DNA from 3 places in the Granulicella arctica genome. Region 1 is predicted to be linked to each of the others. Evidence: predicted binding sites of a transcription regulator. Region 1 holds the regulator's gene; each other region holds the start of a gene.
The links. The regulator LexA, encoded in region 1, represses DNA repair genes until DNA is damaged. The targets are predictions, from matches to a motif close to CANTTCGCTTTTTATTCGC.
Positions count from the first base shown of each region.

Region 1 (6,010 bases):
ATGGGGAGCTTGAGATTGTGCTCGAGCCAGCTTAGAGCGGCGCGAACGTCGTTCTGCTCACCATGACCGTTGTCGAAGGTGCCTTCGCTGAGGCCAACTCCGCGGAAATTGAAGCGCAGAACGGGAAGGCCAAAGCTGGAGAAGACCTTCATGGCGTTGTAGACGACCTTGTTATGCATCGTCCCACCTGCTGGTGGATAGGGATGACAGACCATTGCGGCGTAGGGCGCATCTTCGCTACCGGTGTTGAGGACGGCTTCGAGTTTGCCGTCTGGACCGTAGAGGTTATCGATCGAGCGGATCTGGGAAGCGGTTTCGGTAGGGCTCATCTCTTTGAGTCTAACCGCGGAAGCGTGGCTGTAATGCTTGTCGGGTATTCTGAAGTTCCATGGCTATCGACCCGATTGCGCTCACGAAACAGCTTGTCGACATCGACTCGACGACGTATCACGAAGGATTGGCTGGTGCATTTCTGTATGAGTATCTGACAAAGCAGAAGTATGCAGTAGAGCGGCAGGCGGTTTCGCAGCCTGAGCTTGCATTGACGCCGGGCGGAGGCGAAGGGGAACGGTTCAATCTCTATGCTGCTCTGCCTGGAATCACCCCGGATGTTGTGCTGTCGACGCACATGGATACGGTTCCTCCATTCTTTGGGTGTACTGAAGACGATGAGTTTCTGTATGGACGCGGAACGTGTGATGCGAAGGGGATCATCGCGGCCCAGGTTGCGGCGGCGGATCGGTTGCGGGAAGCGGGCGTGAAGGTTGGGCTGCTGTTCGTGGTTGGGGAAGAGCGGGATTCGGCTGGGGCACTTGCGGCGAACACGACTCCGAAGGGTGCGCGGTTCCTGATCAACGGTGAGCCGACGGACAATCGACTGGCCCTGGCGACCAAGGGCGCTTTGCGGGTTGAGCTGCGGGCCAGCGGAAAGATGGCCCACTCGGCCTATCCGGAGCTGGGCGACTCGGCTATCGACAAGCTGCTTGCGTCGCTGCACGACATCATGGCGCTGGACCTTCCGGTTGAGCCTGAGATTGGCCCTTCGACTGTCAATATTGGGCTGATTTCGGGTGGTCGAGCGCCGAATGTGATCGCGGACAAGGCTGAAGCTCATCTGTTGATTCGAACTGTTGGACCTTCTTCGGACGTCAAGGATCTGATTTTAAAGGCTGTTCGCAACCGGGTCGAGGTTACCTTCTCGCTGGATCTCAGCTTTGTGCGGATGCGGAGAGTAGGTGATTTGCCGACGATGGTGGCCAAGTTCGCTACCGACATTCCGACGCTGACGAACTGGGGGGAGCCGTTTCTGCTTGGGCCGGGAAGCATCCATGTAGCGCATACGCCGGATGAGCGGATCAGCAAGCGGGAGTTGCTGGAGTGTGTGGACTTGTATGTCGGGCTGGCCACAAGTCTTGTGGACTAGACCTTAGAGTTTTTTCAAAAGTCCAAAGTCGTCAAAACATTGGACTTAGGTCTGGACCGCAAGTGGACCTGCGCGCTTGATCGACCGTGTCACGGCGATTAGAGGGGTCTAATTGGGCCTCTGTTTGTCAAACAGGCTACTTTATATTCAGAGGAATGGGGCTCAGGCGTACTTGCGCAAGACGCCCAGGACCTTGCCCTGAATGTTGACCGTGGCAGCGGGAGCATAGATCGGCGCCATCTCCTTGTTGGAGGGTTGGAGGCGGATCATGGCACCTTCTCGGTAGAAGCGCTTGAGGGTGGCATCGGCTCCGTCGATGAGGGCGACGATGATCTCACCTTCGCGTGCGGTGCTGGTGCGCTCGACCAGAACATAGTCACCGTTGACGATGTGCTCGTCGCGCATGGAATCGCCCCGGACCTCCAAAGCGAAGACCTCGCGATTGCCAATGATGTCTCCAAGGGAGATGGTCTCAGCGGTCTCGATGGCCTCAACGGGTTTACCGGCGGCGATGCGACCGAGTAACGGCAGGCGATCAAAGCCCTTTTTGCTGGAACGGGCGGGCAGAACGTCGATCGAGCGGCTGCGATTATGAGCGCGCTGTAATAGACCCTTGTTCTGGAGGTTGGTGACGTGCTTGTGCACGGTGGCAAGGGAGCTGAGGTTAAGTCCCTGGGCAATCTCTTCATACGAAGGGGAGTAGCCGTTTTTGGTCGTGAAGCCGGAGAGAAAGTCCATGACCTCTTTTTGCCGCCGCGTGATAGCCATGGCGTGATTGTAGCGAATAAAAAGCGAAGTGGAAATGTTTGTTGTTGCACAACGCGAGATTTAGCGACATGAGCCTGCGTAGTTAATCCGACCTGTCATTCCTCTTTTGGGATGGAAGCGTAGTTCAGTTTGCACGAATCCTGTTGCAGATCGCGCCTTGAAGCACCAAGGTAATAAAGCAACACCCAAGACGGTAACTGAGGTGTTCTGTGGAAGTGTGGAAAAGAAGGTTGTTTTAGCAAACTATCGAGGGACATACGCATGCGGGTTTTGATTGTTGAAGATGATGCTGCCTTAGGGTTATTTCTGCAACGGGGACTGCAACTAGAGGGACACCAGATTGAATGGGTAGGAGATGGAGAGGCGGCTGTGGCCACTCTCGAATCGTCACAATTCGACCTTGTGATTCTGGACCTCGGGCTGCCGCGACGGGATGGGGTCGAGGTGCTGACAGAGCTTCGGTCGCGATGCAAGCGGACGGCGGTTCTGGTGCTGACGGGGCGCAGCGGAGTCGAGGAGAAGGTGAAGTGTCTGGATCTGGGGGCGGATGATTGCCTGTTAAAGCCGTTCAGTTTTCACGAGTTACGAGCACGGTGTAAGGCGCTGCTGCGACGGCGGGAACAGTTTGCCGATCCTGTGCTGCGACACGGCAATGTGGAGTTGAACCGGATGACGCGCAAGGTAATGCGTGGCGCGCGAGCGGTGGAGCTAACGGGTAAGGAGTTCTCCCTGTTGGAGTTTCTGCTGGCGCGGAAAGGCCAGTGCTGCTCACGTGGGGAGTTGCTCCGGGACGTGTGGCAGATGGCCCCGGATGCGGGGACGAATGTGGTGGATGTGTACGTGAACTATCTCCGAAAGAAGCTTGGTGCTTCTGAGGCTGAGCTTGCGTTTGGCGGCGTGCAGGCAGGGGAGTTCCTGATCGAGACGGTTCGCGGTGAAGGCTATATGGTGGGCGGCCCGACCCGTAAGAAGCCAGTACGCGCGGTTCGATCGCAGGTGCTGTTTGGACAGATGCCGCTACAGATGGTTGGACAGCAGGTAGGAGCGTGAACGCGACGGGCAGGGAAGGCAGCTTGCGGCAAGAGGGAACGCTGGGTGACGTTGCCCAAGCTCTCCACGAGATGTGCCAGCCGCTTACTGCGCTGCAGTGTCGACTTGAGATCGGGCAACTGAACGAAGAGGCCGGATTGATCGGAACTGGCTTAGCTGCAGCGCGAAGGAAAGTCGGAGACGGACTATTTGCGGAGTGTCTAAGAGAGTGCAATCGCTTGAGTACGACGGTGATTGCGATGCGGTCGGTGATCCAACAAGCGATGGAACGAGAGAGGGTTGGGTGATGGGATGGCGGCTGGACAGACTGTACTTGGGCAGGTAGCGGGAAGACCGGGACCAGCGATGGTTGGCGGGCGTGAGTTTGCGGCGATGCGGACGGTAGTGCTGGTGAGTGCGGACGCCGGGCTGCGTGGACGGTTGCGAGCGACCCTGACGGGCCTGCGGTGGCAGGTCCGCGAGGCAAGCGGAGGGGCTGAGGCGATGGGCCATTTAGAGATGGCGCGGGCTGAGGCGATGTTGCTGGATAGCTGGCTGCCGGATCTTGAAGTGGGCGAGTTTGCGGGACAACTGCGGCTGCTGTACCCGGCGATGGACCTGGTGCAGGTGGATGGCGGAGTGGAGAGTGGAGGGGCGCGCAGTCCGCGACGCAATGAGCTGCTGCATGCGCTGCGGGAGTCGCAGGATGGGTCGGAGATGGAGGCCCCGGTGAGCCGGCCGGAGCATACGGCGGTGCAGACCCAGAGTGTGCAGATGCCGTTGCTCGAAGATATGAGGGTTCGGCAGACTGGACCGCCGGACGAGGTATTGATTGCGGGGATGGTGGGGCGGAGCGAACCCATGCGGGAGTTGGCGCGGCTGATCCGGCTGGTGGCTCCGCGGACGGCTACGGTGCTGATCGAAGGAGAGACGGGGACGGGCAAGGAGGTAGTGGCGAAGGCGCTGCATCGGCTCAGTGCGCGGGCTTCAAGGGCGTTTACGGTGCTGAACTGCGCGGCTATTCCCGAGACGCTGCTGGAGGCGGAGTTGTTCGGCCATGCTCGCGGCGCGTTTACAGGGGCGGTGCAATCGCGCACGGGACGGATTGAGGCGGCTGATGGAGGCACGCTATTTTTGGACGAGATTGGCGAGATGCCGCTGGCGCTACAGGCGAAGATGCTGCGGTTTCTAGAGACAGGCGAGCTGCAACGGGTGGGCGATAACGAATTGACGCGGGTCGATGTGCGGGTGATCGCGGCGACACACCAGCCTTTGGAGAAACGCGCGGAGGAGCGGCTGTTTCGGTTGGACCTTTATCATCGGCTGGCTGTATTTCCGGTGGAGGTGCCAGCGCTGCGGGAGCGTATGGATGACCTGCCTCTGCTGATTGACCATTTTCTTGAGCAGATGGGACAGACGATGCCGCAGAAGAAGATCTCCGCTGCAGCGGTGGCGAAGCTACAGGAGCATGGCTGGCCGGGGAATGTCCGAGAGCTGATGCACGTACTGGAACGAGGAGCAATTCTTGCCGGAGATCGGCCGCAGATTGAGGTAGATGAGATACGGCTGCGACGGGCTACGAGCAGGAACGGGAATTAAGTTCGCCGTGGTTTTGTTGATGAAGCCCCTAAGTCGGCATATATGCGACATAAGTGCGATGGTCGTTTTCTTGTGTTCAAACTCTATCTATACTGGAGGCAAAGAAACTTGCACCATTGATTGGCTTCTGCACTAGTTCTGGGGTCTGAAAGGTAAGGGGTCACTTGAACTATTACGCCATCCCGGATTTCCTGGCTGTCGGGATGATTGTGCTCGTCTCCTTTGCATTGCGACGGCTGAATCGGCAGACGCGGTTTCGATACTGGGCGCTCGGATGGCAGGTCCTGCTGGTGCACACCATTCTGCATGTGGTGACGATCCAGAATGGGCGCTGGCAGCTCTACCAGGATACGGCGAGCATGGTGGCGATCTCGCTGTCGAGTGTGATCTTCCTCGGTGCCGCAGGCTCGCTAAACTTCGCGAAGATGCGGTGGATGGTTCTTGCCGCTGTACCTAATTTTGCGTATATCGTCTGCTGGAACTTTAATGTTCTTTCGCATGCGGTTTACTTCGCGCTGACTGGTGCGGGTTTTGTGGGCGCACTGTGGTTCATGATTCGAGGGCGCTTTAACGCGGATGGTTCAATCGTGGTGTCGCGCTTTTTTGTGGCGGCCGCGTATAGCGTTCAGTTACTTCTGCTGGCGTTTGCGCCGATGGATTTTGCAGGGCAGTGGTTGCTGTGCTGGCCGTTTCTGCTGGTCGCGTACCTGTTCTGGCGCGATGCGGTGGAGACGACCACGGGTGTGATTGTGACTGCGGTGAGCTTCTTACTGTGGGCCTGCGTGTTTCCTGTGGCGCAGTACCTGGCAAATTATTATCCGGCAGTGCATGTGGAGTCGGAGGTCTGGAATATTCCGAAGTTTCTGGCAGCGTCCGGCATGCTGCTGACGCTGGTGGAAGAACAGATGACGCGAATGACCAAGCTGGCGATGCGCGATGAGTTGACGGGGCTGGCGAATCGGCGGTCGTACATCAACGAATTCGAGGTGGCGCTGGAGCGGTCGCGGCGCACGGGAAGCAACATCGCACTGCTGGTGATCGACCTCAATCACTTCAAGGCAGTAAACGATACGCTGGGACACAAGGGTGGGGATGAGCTGTTATGCGAGGTCTCGAAGCGTTTTCTCAGCAGGTTGCAGGATGCGGATATGCTGGCGCGGGTTGGTGGGGATGAGTTCGCGGTGATTATGG
Region 1 is NZ_JAGTUT010000002.1:313,085-319,094, reverse strand. Features, by position in the region: gene OHL20_RS21340 (alpha/beta hydrolase) at 1-329, opposite strand, end outside; gene OHL20_RS21335 (M20/M25/M40 family metallo-hydrolase) at 389-1,423, shown strand; gene lexA (transcriptional repressor LexA) at 1,586-2,191, opposite strand; gene OHL20_RS21325 (response regulator transcription factor) at 2,453-3,241, shown strand; gene OHL20_RS21320 (sigma-54 dependent transcriptional regulator) at 3,521-4,819, shown strand; gene OHL20_RS21315 (GGDEF domain-containing protein) at 4,984-6,010, shown strand, end outside.

Region 2 (6,010 bases), on a different contig from region 1:
TTTCATAGGCGGTAGCGTACCGTACCCCGTTCGTTGCGAGGACCGGCAAGTTCATCGACCGCGCTATGTCCATTGCGGCAAGATTGCGCCACTCCTCCTCTCGGTCCTGATGGCGCTGCACTTCGACATACACACTCTCCCTGCCGAAGATGCGGACAAGCTGTTCTACAGTCTGCCTGCCGGCCTCTACGCCACCATGGACAAGAGCAGCCGCGAGTGGCCCCTCATCGCCCCCTGTGAGGCAGACAAGACCGGAGGCGTATTGCTGCACGTCCTCAAGCATGGCTGCGCCTTCGCACTTCTCCTGCTCACGCATCTTGAACCTGGTCACCAACTGGCAGAGGTTCTGATAGCCGACACGGGATTCGCATAAGAGCGACAGGCGCGCAGGCTCAGGAAGGTGCTGATGAGGAAGCCATGCATGAGGCGTGAGGCGTGCGCCGAGACATGCGACGGCAATCTCCGCTCCAACGTGTGCCCGTACACCGTTCCGCTTCGCACTTGTGTGGAACCGGGCTGCACCATAGACACCATTACGATCAAGGAGAGCCATTGCGGGCATATTGAGGGCGACCGCTCGCCTGGCTAGTTCTTCGGGTTGTGAGGCTCCTTCAAGGAAACTGAAGGCACTCGTGGCATGTAGTTCGATATAGCGCTCAGTCATAGAGTGCCATCATCATCCAAGTACTCTGTCCTGGCTCGCGCATCATGCAGCCATAGAGCAACACTTCATCCTTCGAGCGAGCTACGATGTCCCACTGCTCCAGATCCCAGTGATCGCAGTTCCACCACGCGCCGCTTGCCGCCCACGGTCCATATGAATGCTCGACTTCATATCCCTTGTGACGGAAGGTGAAGGTAACCGGGCGCTGCCCATAGATCGTTACGAATACAATCTCAGCGGGCCGGAGGATACGCATAGCAGAGGAGGTAAAGCTAAGGCTGGCCGAGGATGAGTGTTTATCTGTCACCCTGAATGGTTCTATCCCAAAGCTGTCTGCTTGGTGCGTGTCTCTTAGAACAGGACTTCCTACGTTGTCTTCACCCACGATGGCGCGGATGCGGGCGAGCGTTACATCCAGGCGCATTGGTTCAGGTAGCTGAGGGGAGAACAATCCTAGCTGCAGCTTGCTGGTGCTGCCCGGATCTGCTGAAAGGCTGAGTGAAAGGATAGCAGCAGGTGGAAGATGAGCCTCCAATTCAAGGTGAAGCAGTTTCAGCCAGAGTTGCCGGTCATTTGTAGGAAGCGCTGGCCGCACGGAACGGGTGTGCGATGATCCACCTTCAAGAGCAAGAGCGATCGTGACCGAGGCCAGTGCCAACACCCTTGCCGCCGCACGGATTATGAGCTGCTGAAGCATCATCCCGATGACAAAGAGCAAGGAATCCAACTGCTCAACAGGCGTGTCAAGCTCCATTCGCTCCTCTAGCAGGAACGCTTGCTCATGCGGAACGAAGAGCTGTGTCCGCTCTCCCCGTGCCAGTTTACGAAGGCGTTTTCCGTCCTGCCCCATGCGTGCGATTAGCTCCTTTTCGGGGAGAAGAGCCAACATCCCCAGAGTATGAATACCCCAGTTCACAAAGGTTTCAGCATGATCCGCCGAGAGGTCCAGCACATCCAAGGGTAGGCTTGCGAGCGCAGCAACCTCCTGTCCAGGCTCAATGATGGTCACCGCAGATCGGTGGGAGCCGCGAGCGAGACACATCGAAGCGTGGACGTTTGTGCACACAGTCAGTGAAGCCGTGATACCCAGGTCTCGAACATGCCGTAAGAGATTCTGCCCCAACATCCGCGGCGCACCGAGTAGCTTCTCGGTGCCTGCAATGTCGACCACGCATACAAAAGATTTGGCGGTACTCCAATCTTCGATACGCGGGGAAAACATGCCCGCACATTCGAGGAGGGCAGCCCTGGTTGTCGCTTCTTCTTTTAGTGAACGAGCAATCGTCTCGATCGAAGCAAATGTTTCAATCTCAACCGTGGTCATGCCATAAGCTACGCCAAGCCCGCGAGCTTTGGCGTTGAGAGAGCACACATACTGCATCGGAGGTTCGCCTTCCATGACCACGAAAGGCTTGTCCCGCAGCTCGGGCCGTAGACGCAGAAGTCCCTGCGCAGGCAACTCCCGCACATAGAGACACGCGTACAGTTCTGCACCCGTGGTCATGTGCGGCCTGTCCATGATGTGCGCGTCTGCCAGCTCGCGGCGTTCGCTCGGTGGGGAAGTTTCCGAAGAGGAACAATATTGCCAGGAGCTTGCGCGAATCGCTGACGAGTCACCTCAACGCGATGGCGAATACCAGTGAAGACGGTCCTGTCACTCTGGAGCCGGTCGCCGGAGTGCATACGGAGGACCAGACCAGCACTACTCTTCGCGGCGGGGTGTTGGGTAAGCAGCAGAATGCTTGCCTGGCTCTGCTCAGCAGCAGCTCTATAACGGAACCACGTTGCCAAGGGCACACGCGAGACATACTCGGGCGCAATGCTGCCCATATCAAGGACGATGACACTGAAGCCCCCACCTTGCAGAATGAGATCGGTCACTTTGAGAGCTTGTTCGATCCGACCCCACGGCTTAGCAGGAGCGACTGGCGGCCTATTCGGTGCTAAGAATGGGGGAGGTTCAAACGCCTCTCGCTCGGTTCTTACCCGCCGTATCGGCTCAGCACATCGTGGGTTGATCGTCTCTGCACGATGCAGCAATCCGCTTACAGCCTCCGAAAGTCCCTTTACCTCACCGCGTGGATGAGAACCGAACCCTCCACCATGCAAGCCTTGCTTGATCGGCTTCGGTATCAGGTACTTATCTGAGAGAACGAAGCGCCTGGCGTGCTGCCCATGCGTGTGGCTCGCAGCCTGGACTCCACAACGCACCCACAGGAGTCGAGTCGGTTCAATGCCCGCCCCGACAGCGGACTCAGGGTGCAAACTGTCGGAGACATCGATCCACGCACATACCTTGCCGGCCTGCGTGGTCCCGGCAACGAAGGATAGAGCGAGAGAGACACCACCTGAGCACTCTGGACCGACGATCTCCGTGATCGCCCCGAGTGGCAGACCACCGTTGAGCAACTCATCGATCGCACCGATACAAGTCGGTGCGACGGGCCGAACGATACAAGGCGCTGGTGTGAGCGCAGAAGGGATCCGGTTTGCTAGGTTTGACTCGATTTCGGCACGTACAGCGAAGGCGGAACGCATAGGCATATTCGCCTATTATTCGCCTAAAGTTTCCCGGCCTAACAATTCCAGTTGCACAAAAATAAGTGCATCTAAGAGGTAACCTTATGAAACAGTGCCACTTGCGATATGAAAAAAAATAATCAGGTGCGCTAATAAAGCTGCGTGATGTCTTATGAGCTAAATGAAAACTTCGAGATCCGTAAGAACGGTGAACTTGTAGGTCAGCGATAAAATACTCAGTATCCGCTAGTAAGCTCACCGCTTGCGCAGATCTCTGATTGATTTTGATCTTGCCCATCAAAGACTGGAGCGTGGAGGTCGGGAGGGCCACAGGCTGCGTCATGCCGTTATTGACTTGGGGAGTGGCCTTGGGATTTTGGGGCTAACTATGGGGCTTGAGGCCATTGAATAGTCGGCCGACGCAATCCGGATGCTGTCGCCGCAGCCACCAGAAATCCAGCCGAAGTGAGAACCAACGCCGAGCCCATCCCGTGCGTCTCAGAAAATTTTCCAATTGTGAACGGCGCAGCAGCACTCACGACGCGCCCGAGGTTGTACGCAAAGCCCATAGCTCGTCCTCGTAGCGGAGTCGGAAAAGCCTCGCTCGCAATCACACTGAACCCGCTGAAGTATCCCGATCCAAAAAATCCGATAACCGGGCCCAGCAGCAGCAGCGCCATACTCCCCACAGCCAGCGCATAGAGTGGAACCACACACGCCGCAATCAGCAGGTAAGAAATATAGATCAGCTTGCGTCCAAAGCGGTCTGCAAGATAGCCGAAGCTCGTGTAGCCGAGAAAAGTTCCTACCTGCATCAGGATCGTCCAACTAGCCGTATGCACGATGTTCAGCCCATGACCACCCTTTGAAACCGGCATCGAAAGAAACGCAGGCACCCAGGAAAACAGCCCCCACCACGCGAACAAGCTCGCCGCATTCATCGTCGTGATGATCAGCATGTTGTAACCCAGTGATCCACGAAACAGCTGCCCAAACGAGCTGTTCTCTTTCGGCTCGGGCGTCCATGTATCCGGCTCTTTCACCTTCCGGCGAATCCACACAGTCACAAGAGCAGGCAGCATACCTACAAGAAACACCGCACGCCATCCAAAGTGCGGCATCACCAGCGCGACCACGAGTGCCGCAAGCGCATAGCCAATAGCCCACGAGCTTTGGACGATACCCAAAGCCTTGCCACGATGCTCATCAGGCCAAGTCTCCGCCACAAGCGCCGCTCCAGCAGCCCACTCACCACCCATCCCCAACCCAAGCAACATGCGGCAAATAGCAAGCTGCGGCACGGTATGGACGAACGCACACAACCCCGTACACACACAGTAGATTAGGATGCTCATCGAAAGCGCCCGCGTTCGCCCAAGCCGATCCGCGACGAACCCAAAGAAAATTCCCCCCGCAGCCGCAGCCACCAGCGTCAGCGACATGATGCCGCCCGCAATGCCGGACGACATATGCAGATCCTTCTGTGCAGCCGGAATCACCATGGAGTAAAGCATCACGTCCATGCTGTCCAGCATCCATCCGAGCGAAGCCGCCACAAGCGCATTACGGCGGGCAGGCTGAGCAGCAAGTTGCCAAAAGCTACTTGGAGTAGGGATAGCGGTCGCTGCGAGGGACATGAGCTTCCTTTCAGGCTGCCGTTAGTGCATCGTCGTCGCATCCGGCGCTGGTGCCGAATCCATGGTCGCGCCGGGCGTCACCACACCCTTCGGGGCCTCGACCAGAACAGGCCGATCCCGCGTGACCGTCCACTGCACACCATCGAAAAATTCCTTCTGCGTGCGCTTGATCTTGAACTTACCATCAACCAGGTACTTCAGATGAGCATGGTCGTAGGCGAGCCCTGCACCGGCGACAAGATGGAGATACGGCCCGCGCGCCGTCTCATCGGGAGCTTCGGTATACCCATCGTCATAGGTCACATCAGGAAAGCGGCTCAGAAAGGCCTGGGATTTCGCAGTAGGCGTACTTCCCGCAACGGCCATGTAGACACGAATGCCTTTATAGATTGGCTGCTGAAACGCCCGATCATCCCACTGCTGTCCAAAGCGGAAGTATCGTGCATTCATGCGCGTACTCAGGTCCAGAACTCCGGGAGCCTTCACCATCCCATCAACAATGTAGTCGCGCAACGCGTAGGTAACCGTCTTACTCTGCTCATGCTCCTCGTCCCCAAGATAGTTCAGGCTCGTAAACCATCCACGAGGAATCCACCATGCACGTCCAAGCTCCGCCTGGTTGCGTTGAATTACCCAGGCCGAATACTCCGAGAACGGCTGCACCCACTCATGCGAAGGATAGCCATGCGGGTTAAGAAACGCATCCGGCAACCAGGCCTCCCATAGCTGGCGCCGCGTCCGCGACTCAGGATAGATAGGATCCTCATCCCACTGTGCCGTCACAACGTCTGCAGTCAACGAAGCATGATAGCCAGCATGAAGCATGTTGTCGGGAGTGATCTCCGCTAGGTCAATCGCAAGCTCCGCACCATCGGGATTGGTGATCGGATGCACAACGACATTCACCTTCTTCAAATCATTGCGCCGCTCCGGATCAGTTACAAGTTCCTCCGCGAGCCGCTGAATGTGACTTGTACTCGAAACCTCGTTGGCATGCTGTCTGCCGGAGTAAATGATGGCCGCCTTCAACGTCGTCTCCTTCGCCGTCGAACGAAGCTGCGAAGGCGTAGGCAGCATGATGTCGCCGGCCCAGATGTTATTGCCAAGGTAGCTCCGGCCCATCCAGTACACATCAGCCCCCGGATAGGTTGCGAGCCGCGCCATCAGGTGCTCGTTCTCATGATCGTCA
Region 2 is NZ_JAGTUT010000001.1:326,078-332,087, forward strand. Features, by position in the region: gene OHL20_RS01330 (DNA polymerase III subunit alpha) at 1-664, opposite strand, end outside; gene OHL20_RS01335 (DNA polymerase Y family protein) at 657-2,168, opposite strand; gene OHL20_RS01340 (P-loop NTPase family protein) at 2,165-3,202, opposite strand; gene OHL20_RS01345 (MFS transporter) at 3,571-4,821, opposite strand; gene OHL20_RS01350 (M14 family metallopeptidase) at 4,843-6,010, opposite strand, start outside.
Region 2: a site for LexA is predicted at 3,207-3,225, ahead of OHL20_RS01340 (P-loop NTPase family protein). Genes of this name have one in related genera too.

Region 3 (6,010 bases), on a different contig from region 1:
CATCTCTTGTCCTGGACGACCAATAAACTGGGGATGCTTTGCGGAACCAAGGAAGGGTCGATAGGCGTCGTTGTAGAAACGCAGATATTCTGGCCCCCACCAAATCTCGATGGCATGCCGACTCGCAAGACAAAGGCTCACTGCATTTCGCAACTCCTCTGGCCACGCTGAGACGGGACCGGCGGGGAGTTCCGCCCAGTCGATCTCGCGCATCCGGCAGGCCATTTCCCCATTTCCGCGCATCAGCAGCGCTTTCAGGTGCTTTTCTTGTGTGTCATCTGCCGTCGTCATCTATTTGATGATCTCCAAAGCACTCAAACAGACCGGAGTAAGAGTGGCATGATTCATGTTTTCAGAGTGTTGAAGGCTGAGAGTGCTGCGTTCCCCCAACGCCCAAAATGGTCATCACAGAATACCTGAGCCCCCGCCCTTTCGCGATTTAGCGAGATCATCCCTGCATTACGCCTTGAAAAAGGCCTTCCGATAGTGCCATAGGTCGGCAGGTATGGTCGACTGTCACCGACAGACGCCTTTCGCGTCAGTTGGGCTGATGGATATTGTCAAGGTGGGCTGGCGTTGGCGGTATATCTTCGAGCTGAAAGTTGCTCAGACCCACTCCAACCAAACGAAATAGCTGATGCGGTCCAAACTCAACTCGCTCTCGTAGAGAGAGGGCGATGGCAGTTAGTTCGTTGCAAGAGCAGGGTGGAGACAGAGGAGTTAAGCTGCGGGTGATCGTGGCAAACTCTCTCGTCTTTAGCTTGAGAACGACTGTCCTTGCGCACCGCGCATTTTCGCTTGAACCCCTCCAAACCTTCTCTGCGAGGCGACGGATCAAAAGTTCCGTTTCAGCAAGCGGAATGTCACGCTCGAAGGTGTCTTCTGCAGATATCGACTTGCTTGCTCGATTTGGCACGACCGGATTATGGTCGATCCCACGGGCGAGCTGATGGAGCCGAATCCCGTAGCGTCCAAAGTGAGCCTCCAACTGCGCCAAGTCGAGATTGAACAAATCGCTGATGGTGGCGATGCCGACAGCCTTCATTCGAGACTCGGTGACTTGTCCAACTCCTGGTATCCGCCCTACGGTCAACGGCTGTAAAAAGCTTTGTGCTTCGTGGGGTTGAATAACAAATAGCCCGTCCGGCTTCTTCCAGTCAGAAGCGATCTTCGCCAGAAACTTGTTGGGCGCGACGCCGGCAGACGCGACTAGATTGAGCTCTGCACGTATCTGCTGCCGAATCGTCTTAGCCACGAGGGTTGCAGTGGGCAAGCCTGTTTTGTTTTCCGTCACGTCCAGATACGCCTCGTCGAGAGAGAGGGGCTCGATCAAATCTGTATGGCGTTCGAAAATTCCCCGGATAGCTCGTGAGGCTTCTTTGTAGCGGACGAAGTCAGGCGGGATGAAGACCGCTCCGGGGCAAAGACGCTCTGCCGTAAGCGCGGGCATCGCGGATCGTACTCCAAAACGACGCGCTTCGTAGGAAGCGGCGCACACAACCGAGCGATTGCCTCGCCATGCAACAACGACCGGCCTCCCCCGCAAGTCTGGATTGTCTCTCTGTTCAACGGACGCATAGAACGCGTCCATGTCGATATGCACGATTTTGCGTGGTGTCGGAGCGCCGTTCACAGATAGCGGAATGAGTGGATTCTGGCTCGGCACTCTAGAGACGCTCCTCTCGGAATTGTAAGCGAAGATAAGGCGAAGAACCTAGAGAAACTTATGACTGCACTATGGATTGTGCAAGGTTGACTTCCACCCGGAAGCGCGGAGTATGCTGAGATTTCGTAAGAGAACAAAAGGCGAAAACGCAATGGCACTGCAATCACGAAGCGCGGCTCTACGGCAGGAGATCGAGAGCAGCCTTGCGTCTCGAATTCCCGCCGCCTTATCGCCTCAGGCTGTGCAAGCTCCCCGGCTTCTCCCTATCAGCAATGAGTCTGTAAGCGCCCTACTCGACGGCGGATTGCCCATCGGTGGCATCTGCGAATTTACCGGTCCTGCCTCGGCCGGCAGGACATCGCTTGCTTTTTCTGTTCTGAGTGAAGCGACGGTCGATTCCGCCTGCGCCTACATCGACGTGAGTGACAGCCTTGACCCGAGAAGCGCCGCCGCCGCCGGAGTGCGACTCACGAATCTCCTCTGGGTGCGCTTTTCGGACGGGCAGGAGGCGCGAGCAAGCTCTGCCCAACCCAGCCAATCCGTCATGCCTAAGCGAGATGATGTGGGAGATAGATCGACCCAGCATCACGGTATCCGACACCCACGCACCGAGACGAAGGGCATCGATCGGGCATTAGAGAAGATGCTTATTCAGAAGGCAGAGACGCGGCTCAAGAAGATGGAAGGAACCCCGGGCTTTCCAAACCAAAATCTTAGCCTCGCGGCCGCCTCGGAGGAGCAAATCGCGTTCGAGCATTTCAACGCCCGCCGTGCCGATGCGTCTGATCCTTTACGGCAGATCGACCGCAGAGCTGCGGACGATGCCCGCGAACGCGCCCAATTACCCGCAGTCGTACAGGGCGGGTTGAAACGTGAGACCAAACCGTGGAGCAAGTTGGATAAGGCTCTCCGGACAGCGGACCAGATTCTTCAGGCTGGAGGCTTTCGGGTCGTAGTGCTTGACCTCGTCTCCGTCACCCCAGAGCAAGCACTTCGTATCCCGTCAGCGACCTGGTATCGGTTCAGCCGCGCCGCGCAGGAGGGCGATGCCATCCTGCTCCTCCTGACGCAGGAGCCGTGTGCCAGATCGAGCGCAAAGTGCGTGCTCGACTGTTCCCCCCGCATAGCTGCAAACGAATCAACCCATGTCCTCAGCAGCATGATCCACACAGCGGAAGTCATTCGCCAGCGTGTAGCGAATCCTTACGGTGAAAAAGCACCGGGCCGAGCGGTCGAGTGGAGTTCGACCGCGCCGTGGATGCGCGCGGCGGGGAGATAGCCGATGGAATATGCCGCGATCCACATCCCGGAGTTTCCTGTCGTTGCATGGCTGCGATCGGATGCCGCCGCCCGCTCCCATGCCCTCGCCGTAACCGAGGGCATGACGCCACTCCAGCGTGTTGTCTCCATCAATCGCTCAGCGAGAAACCAAGGCGTCTCGCGCGGCATGAGCAAGGTTCAGGCCGAGGCCATTGGATCATTAATCTTCCGTAATCGTTCTATCGCGGAAGAGACCATATCGTTTGAGGACGTGTTGGAGATCGCCGAGCGGTTCTCCCCACGAATTGAAGCTCTGTCAGGACCGCTCAACAGCTACGCTCAGGCCCATTCGTTATCTGTCTCGCTCCTGATAGATCGCACTGGCACCGAGACATTGTTCGGCACCGCAGAACAGTACGCCCGAAAGCTGAAGTGTGAGTTTGATGCGGCAAGTTTTCCTTGCAGCGTAGCCACTTGCTCGAACGCGGAAGCAAGTCTGCTACTCGCTCGTTCGCATACTGGAGTGATTTGCGTCCAGACAAACGAACTGGCAAAGAGGCTTGCTCCACTGCCCATCTCATTGCTCCGCTGCGATGAAGCCACTTTGACTGTGTTTGGCAGGTGGGGAGTGCGGACGCTTGGAGAGCTTGCGGCACTCCCCGAGACTTCGCTCATCAGTCGCATCGGACAGCAAGCGAGACGCCTGCAGCGTCTCGCTCGTGGCACAGAAGATCATCTGCTTGTACCGGAAGAGGCAGATCTTGTTCTCTCCGAGACCGTGACACTCGATACGCCGCTCGTCCTACTGGACTCGCTGCTCTTTGTCGCCTCGCCGATGTTGGAACGCATCATGCGCCGCGCCATCGAACGTGCCTATGCGCTGAGAAGTCTGACCCTTGGCTTGCAACTGGAGAAAGCCCCAGCCTACGAGCGGCACATCCGTCCCGCAATCGCTACGCAGAACCGCGACTTGTTGCTCAAGCTGCTCAATCTGGACTTGCAAAGCCACCCGCCGTCGGCGGCCATCCTTGGCGTGACGCTCACGGCAGAAGCCGCGCGTCCGCAGACAGCACAGCGCGGCCTTTTCCAAGCCCAGTTTCCAGAGCCGGACAAGCTCGACATCCTCCTCGCAAGACTCCGCTCGATTGCCGGCGACCACAATGTAGGCACACCGGAACTAAGAAACAGTCATCGTGACGATGAAGTCACAATGACATCGTTTCGTCCCAGTGTCCTCACTCCGGGCGCGTCCGTGTCGAAGCCGTCATGTCTTGCGCTTCGCAGGTTCCGTCCGGCCCAGCCCGTCCGGGTGTCGTTGAAGAACGGAACGCCGTCACTTCTTTTCTGGCAGGGCGGACGACTAGACCTTGCCGAAGTTAAAGGCCCTTGGCAGTCGAGCGGTTATTGGTGGGATGGTCGAACATGGGAAGCTGACGAATGGGATGCCGTCGTTGTGCAGCCCCTCTACGCCCTCCGCCTTCGTTATGAACGCGCACCGAAGGCGTGGACTATCGCAGGTGTGTATGACTGAGCACTATGTTGAGTTCCACGCCCGCTCTGCTTTCTCCTTCCTTGAAGGAGCTTCGCTCCCCGAGGCTTTGGTAGAGCAGGCCGCCAATCTTGGAATGCCTGCCCTCGGCATCCTCGACCGCGACGGCCTCTACGGAGCGCCACGTCTTTACACCACCGCGAAGAAGTTGGGGCTGCGCTCTCACGTCGGAGCTGAGATATCCGTTAGCGATCTTGGTTTGCAGGTGCAACCGGCAGAGTGGCAACCGCATACGATTCCTCAAAGACCAGTGCGGCTTAGCCTTCTCTGCGAATCGCAGACAGGCTATCGCAATCTCTCGCAGCTCATCACCGGGTACAAGCTCAGGCAGAAGACGAAGGGGGAGGGCGTTGCCACGCTTCGTGAGGTCAAGGAGCGGTGTGAGGGATTGGTTTGTTTGACCGGCGGCGATGAAGGACCGCTTGCCGCCGCACTCGAAAGAGGTGGCATGGATGAAGGACGGCGCCTGCTACGCTCACTCGTTCAGACCTTCGGCCCGAACAACGTGTACGTCGAACTCCAACGCCACCGCATCCGCGAACAGGAAGCCCGCAACGAAGCCGCAGTCTCCCTCTCGTACGAGTTTCGTCTTCCCATTCTTGCGACGAACGGCGTCAACATGGCGACCGCTTTAGAGCGAGAGGTACTTGATGTGTTGACTACTATTCGCCATCACACATCGCTTGACGCGGCCGGTCTGCTCTTGCAGCACAACGCAAACCGTTATCTCCGGTCAGCGCAGGAAATGGCCGCGCTTTACAAAGACATTCCCCAGGCCATCGCCGAGACACGCGAGCTGTCGTCCCGCCTCCAGTTCGAGATGAAGGACATGGGATACCAGTTCCCGCTCTACCCAGTCGGCGACGAGACGATGGATAGCTTCCTCTACAAGAGGACGATGGAGGGAGCGCTCAAGCGCTACGGCGCAAAGAGCAGCGCCAGCCTTCGCAAGCGCGCAGAGAAGCAGGTTGAGAAAGAGCTTGCGCTCATCGCCAAGCTGGGGCTCGCTGGATATTTCCTCATCGTGTGGGACATCGTTGAGTTTTGCCGGAAGAACGGCATCCTTGTACAAGGCCGAGGCTCCGCCGCCAACTCCGCTGTCTGCTACGCACTCGGCATCACCGCAGTTGATCCGGTAGGAATGGAGCTGCTCTTCGAGCGTTTCCTGTCCGAGGTGCGCGGAGAGTGGCCAGACATCGACTTGGATCTTCCTTCGGGGGAAGACCGCGAGAAGGCGATCCAGTATGTTTATACCCGGTACGGCCAGTTGGGAGCCGCGATGTGTGCGAACGTCATCACCTATCGCGGCAAGTCGGCGGCTCGCGAGGTTGGAAAATCGCTGGGCTTCGATGAGGCCACGCTGACCCGCCTTACCCGGCTCGTCAGTGCGTGGGAGTGGAAGGGCGCGACCGACACGATGCAGGAGCAGTTCCGCGTTGCCGGATTCGACCTCGCGCATCCTCGCATCGCCAAATATCTAGAGCTTTCGATTCGGATGCTCGACTTGCCGCGCCATCTGGGGCAACACTCAGGCG
Region 3 is NZ_JAGTUT010000001.1:283,593-289,602, reverse strand. Features, by position in the region: gene OHL20_RS01195 (ATP-binding protein) at 1-3, opposite strand, end outside; gene dinB (DNA polymerase IV) at 539-1,666, opposite strand; gene OHL20_RS01185 (DNA recombination/repair protein RecA) at 1,818-2,945, shown strand; gene OHL20_RS01180 (DNA polymerase Y family protein) at 2,949-4,457, shown strand; gene OHL20_RS01175 (DNA polymerase III subunit alpha) at 4,450-6,010, shown strand, end outside.
Region 3: a site for LexA is predicted at 1,695-1,713, ahead of dinB (DNA polymerase IV). Genes of this name have one in related genera too.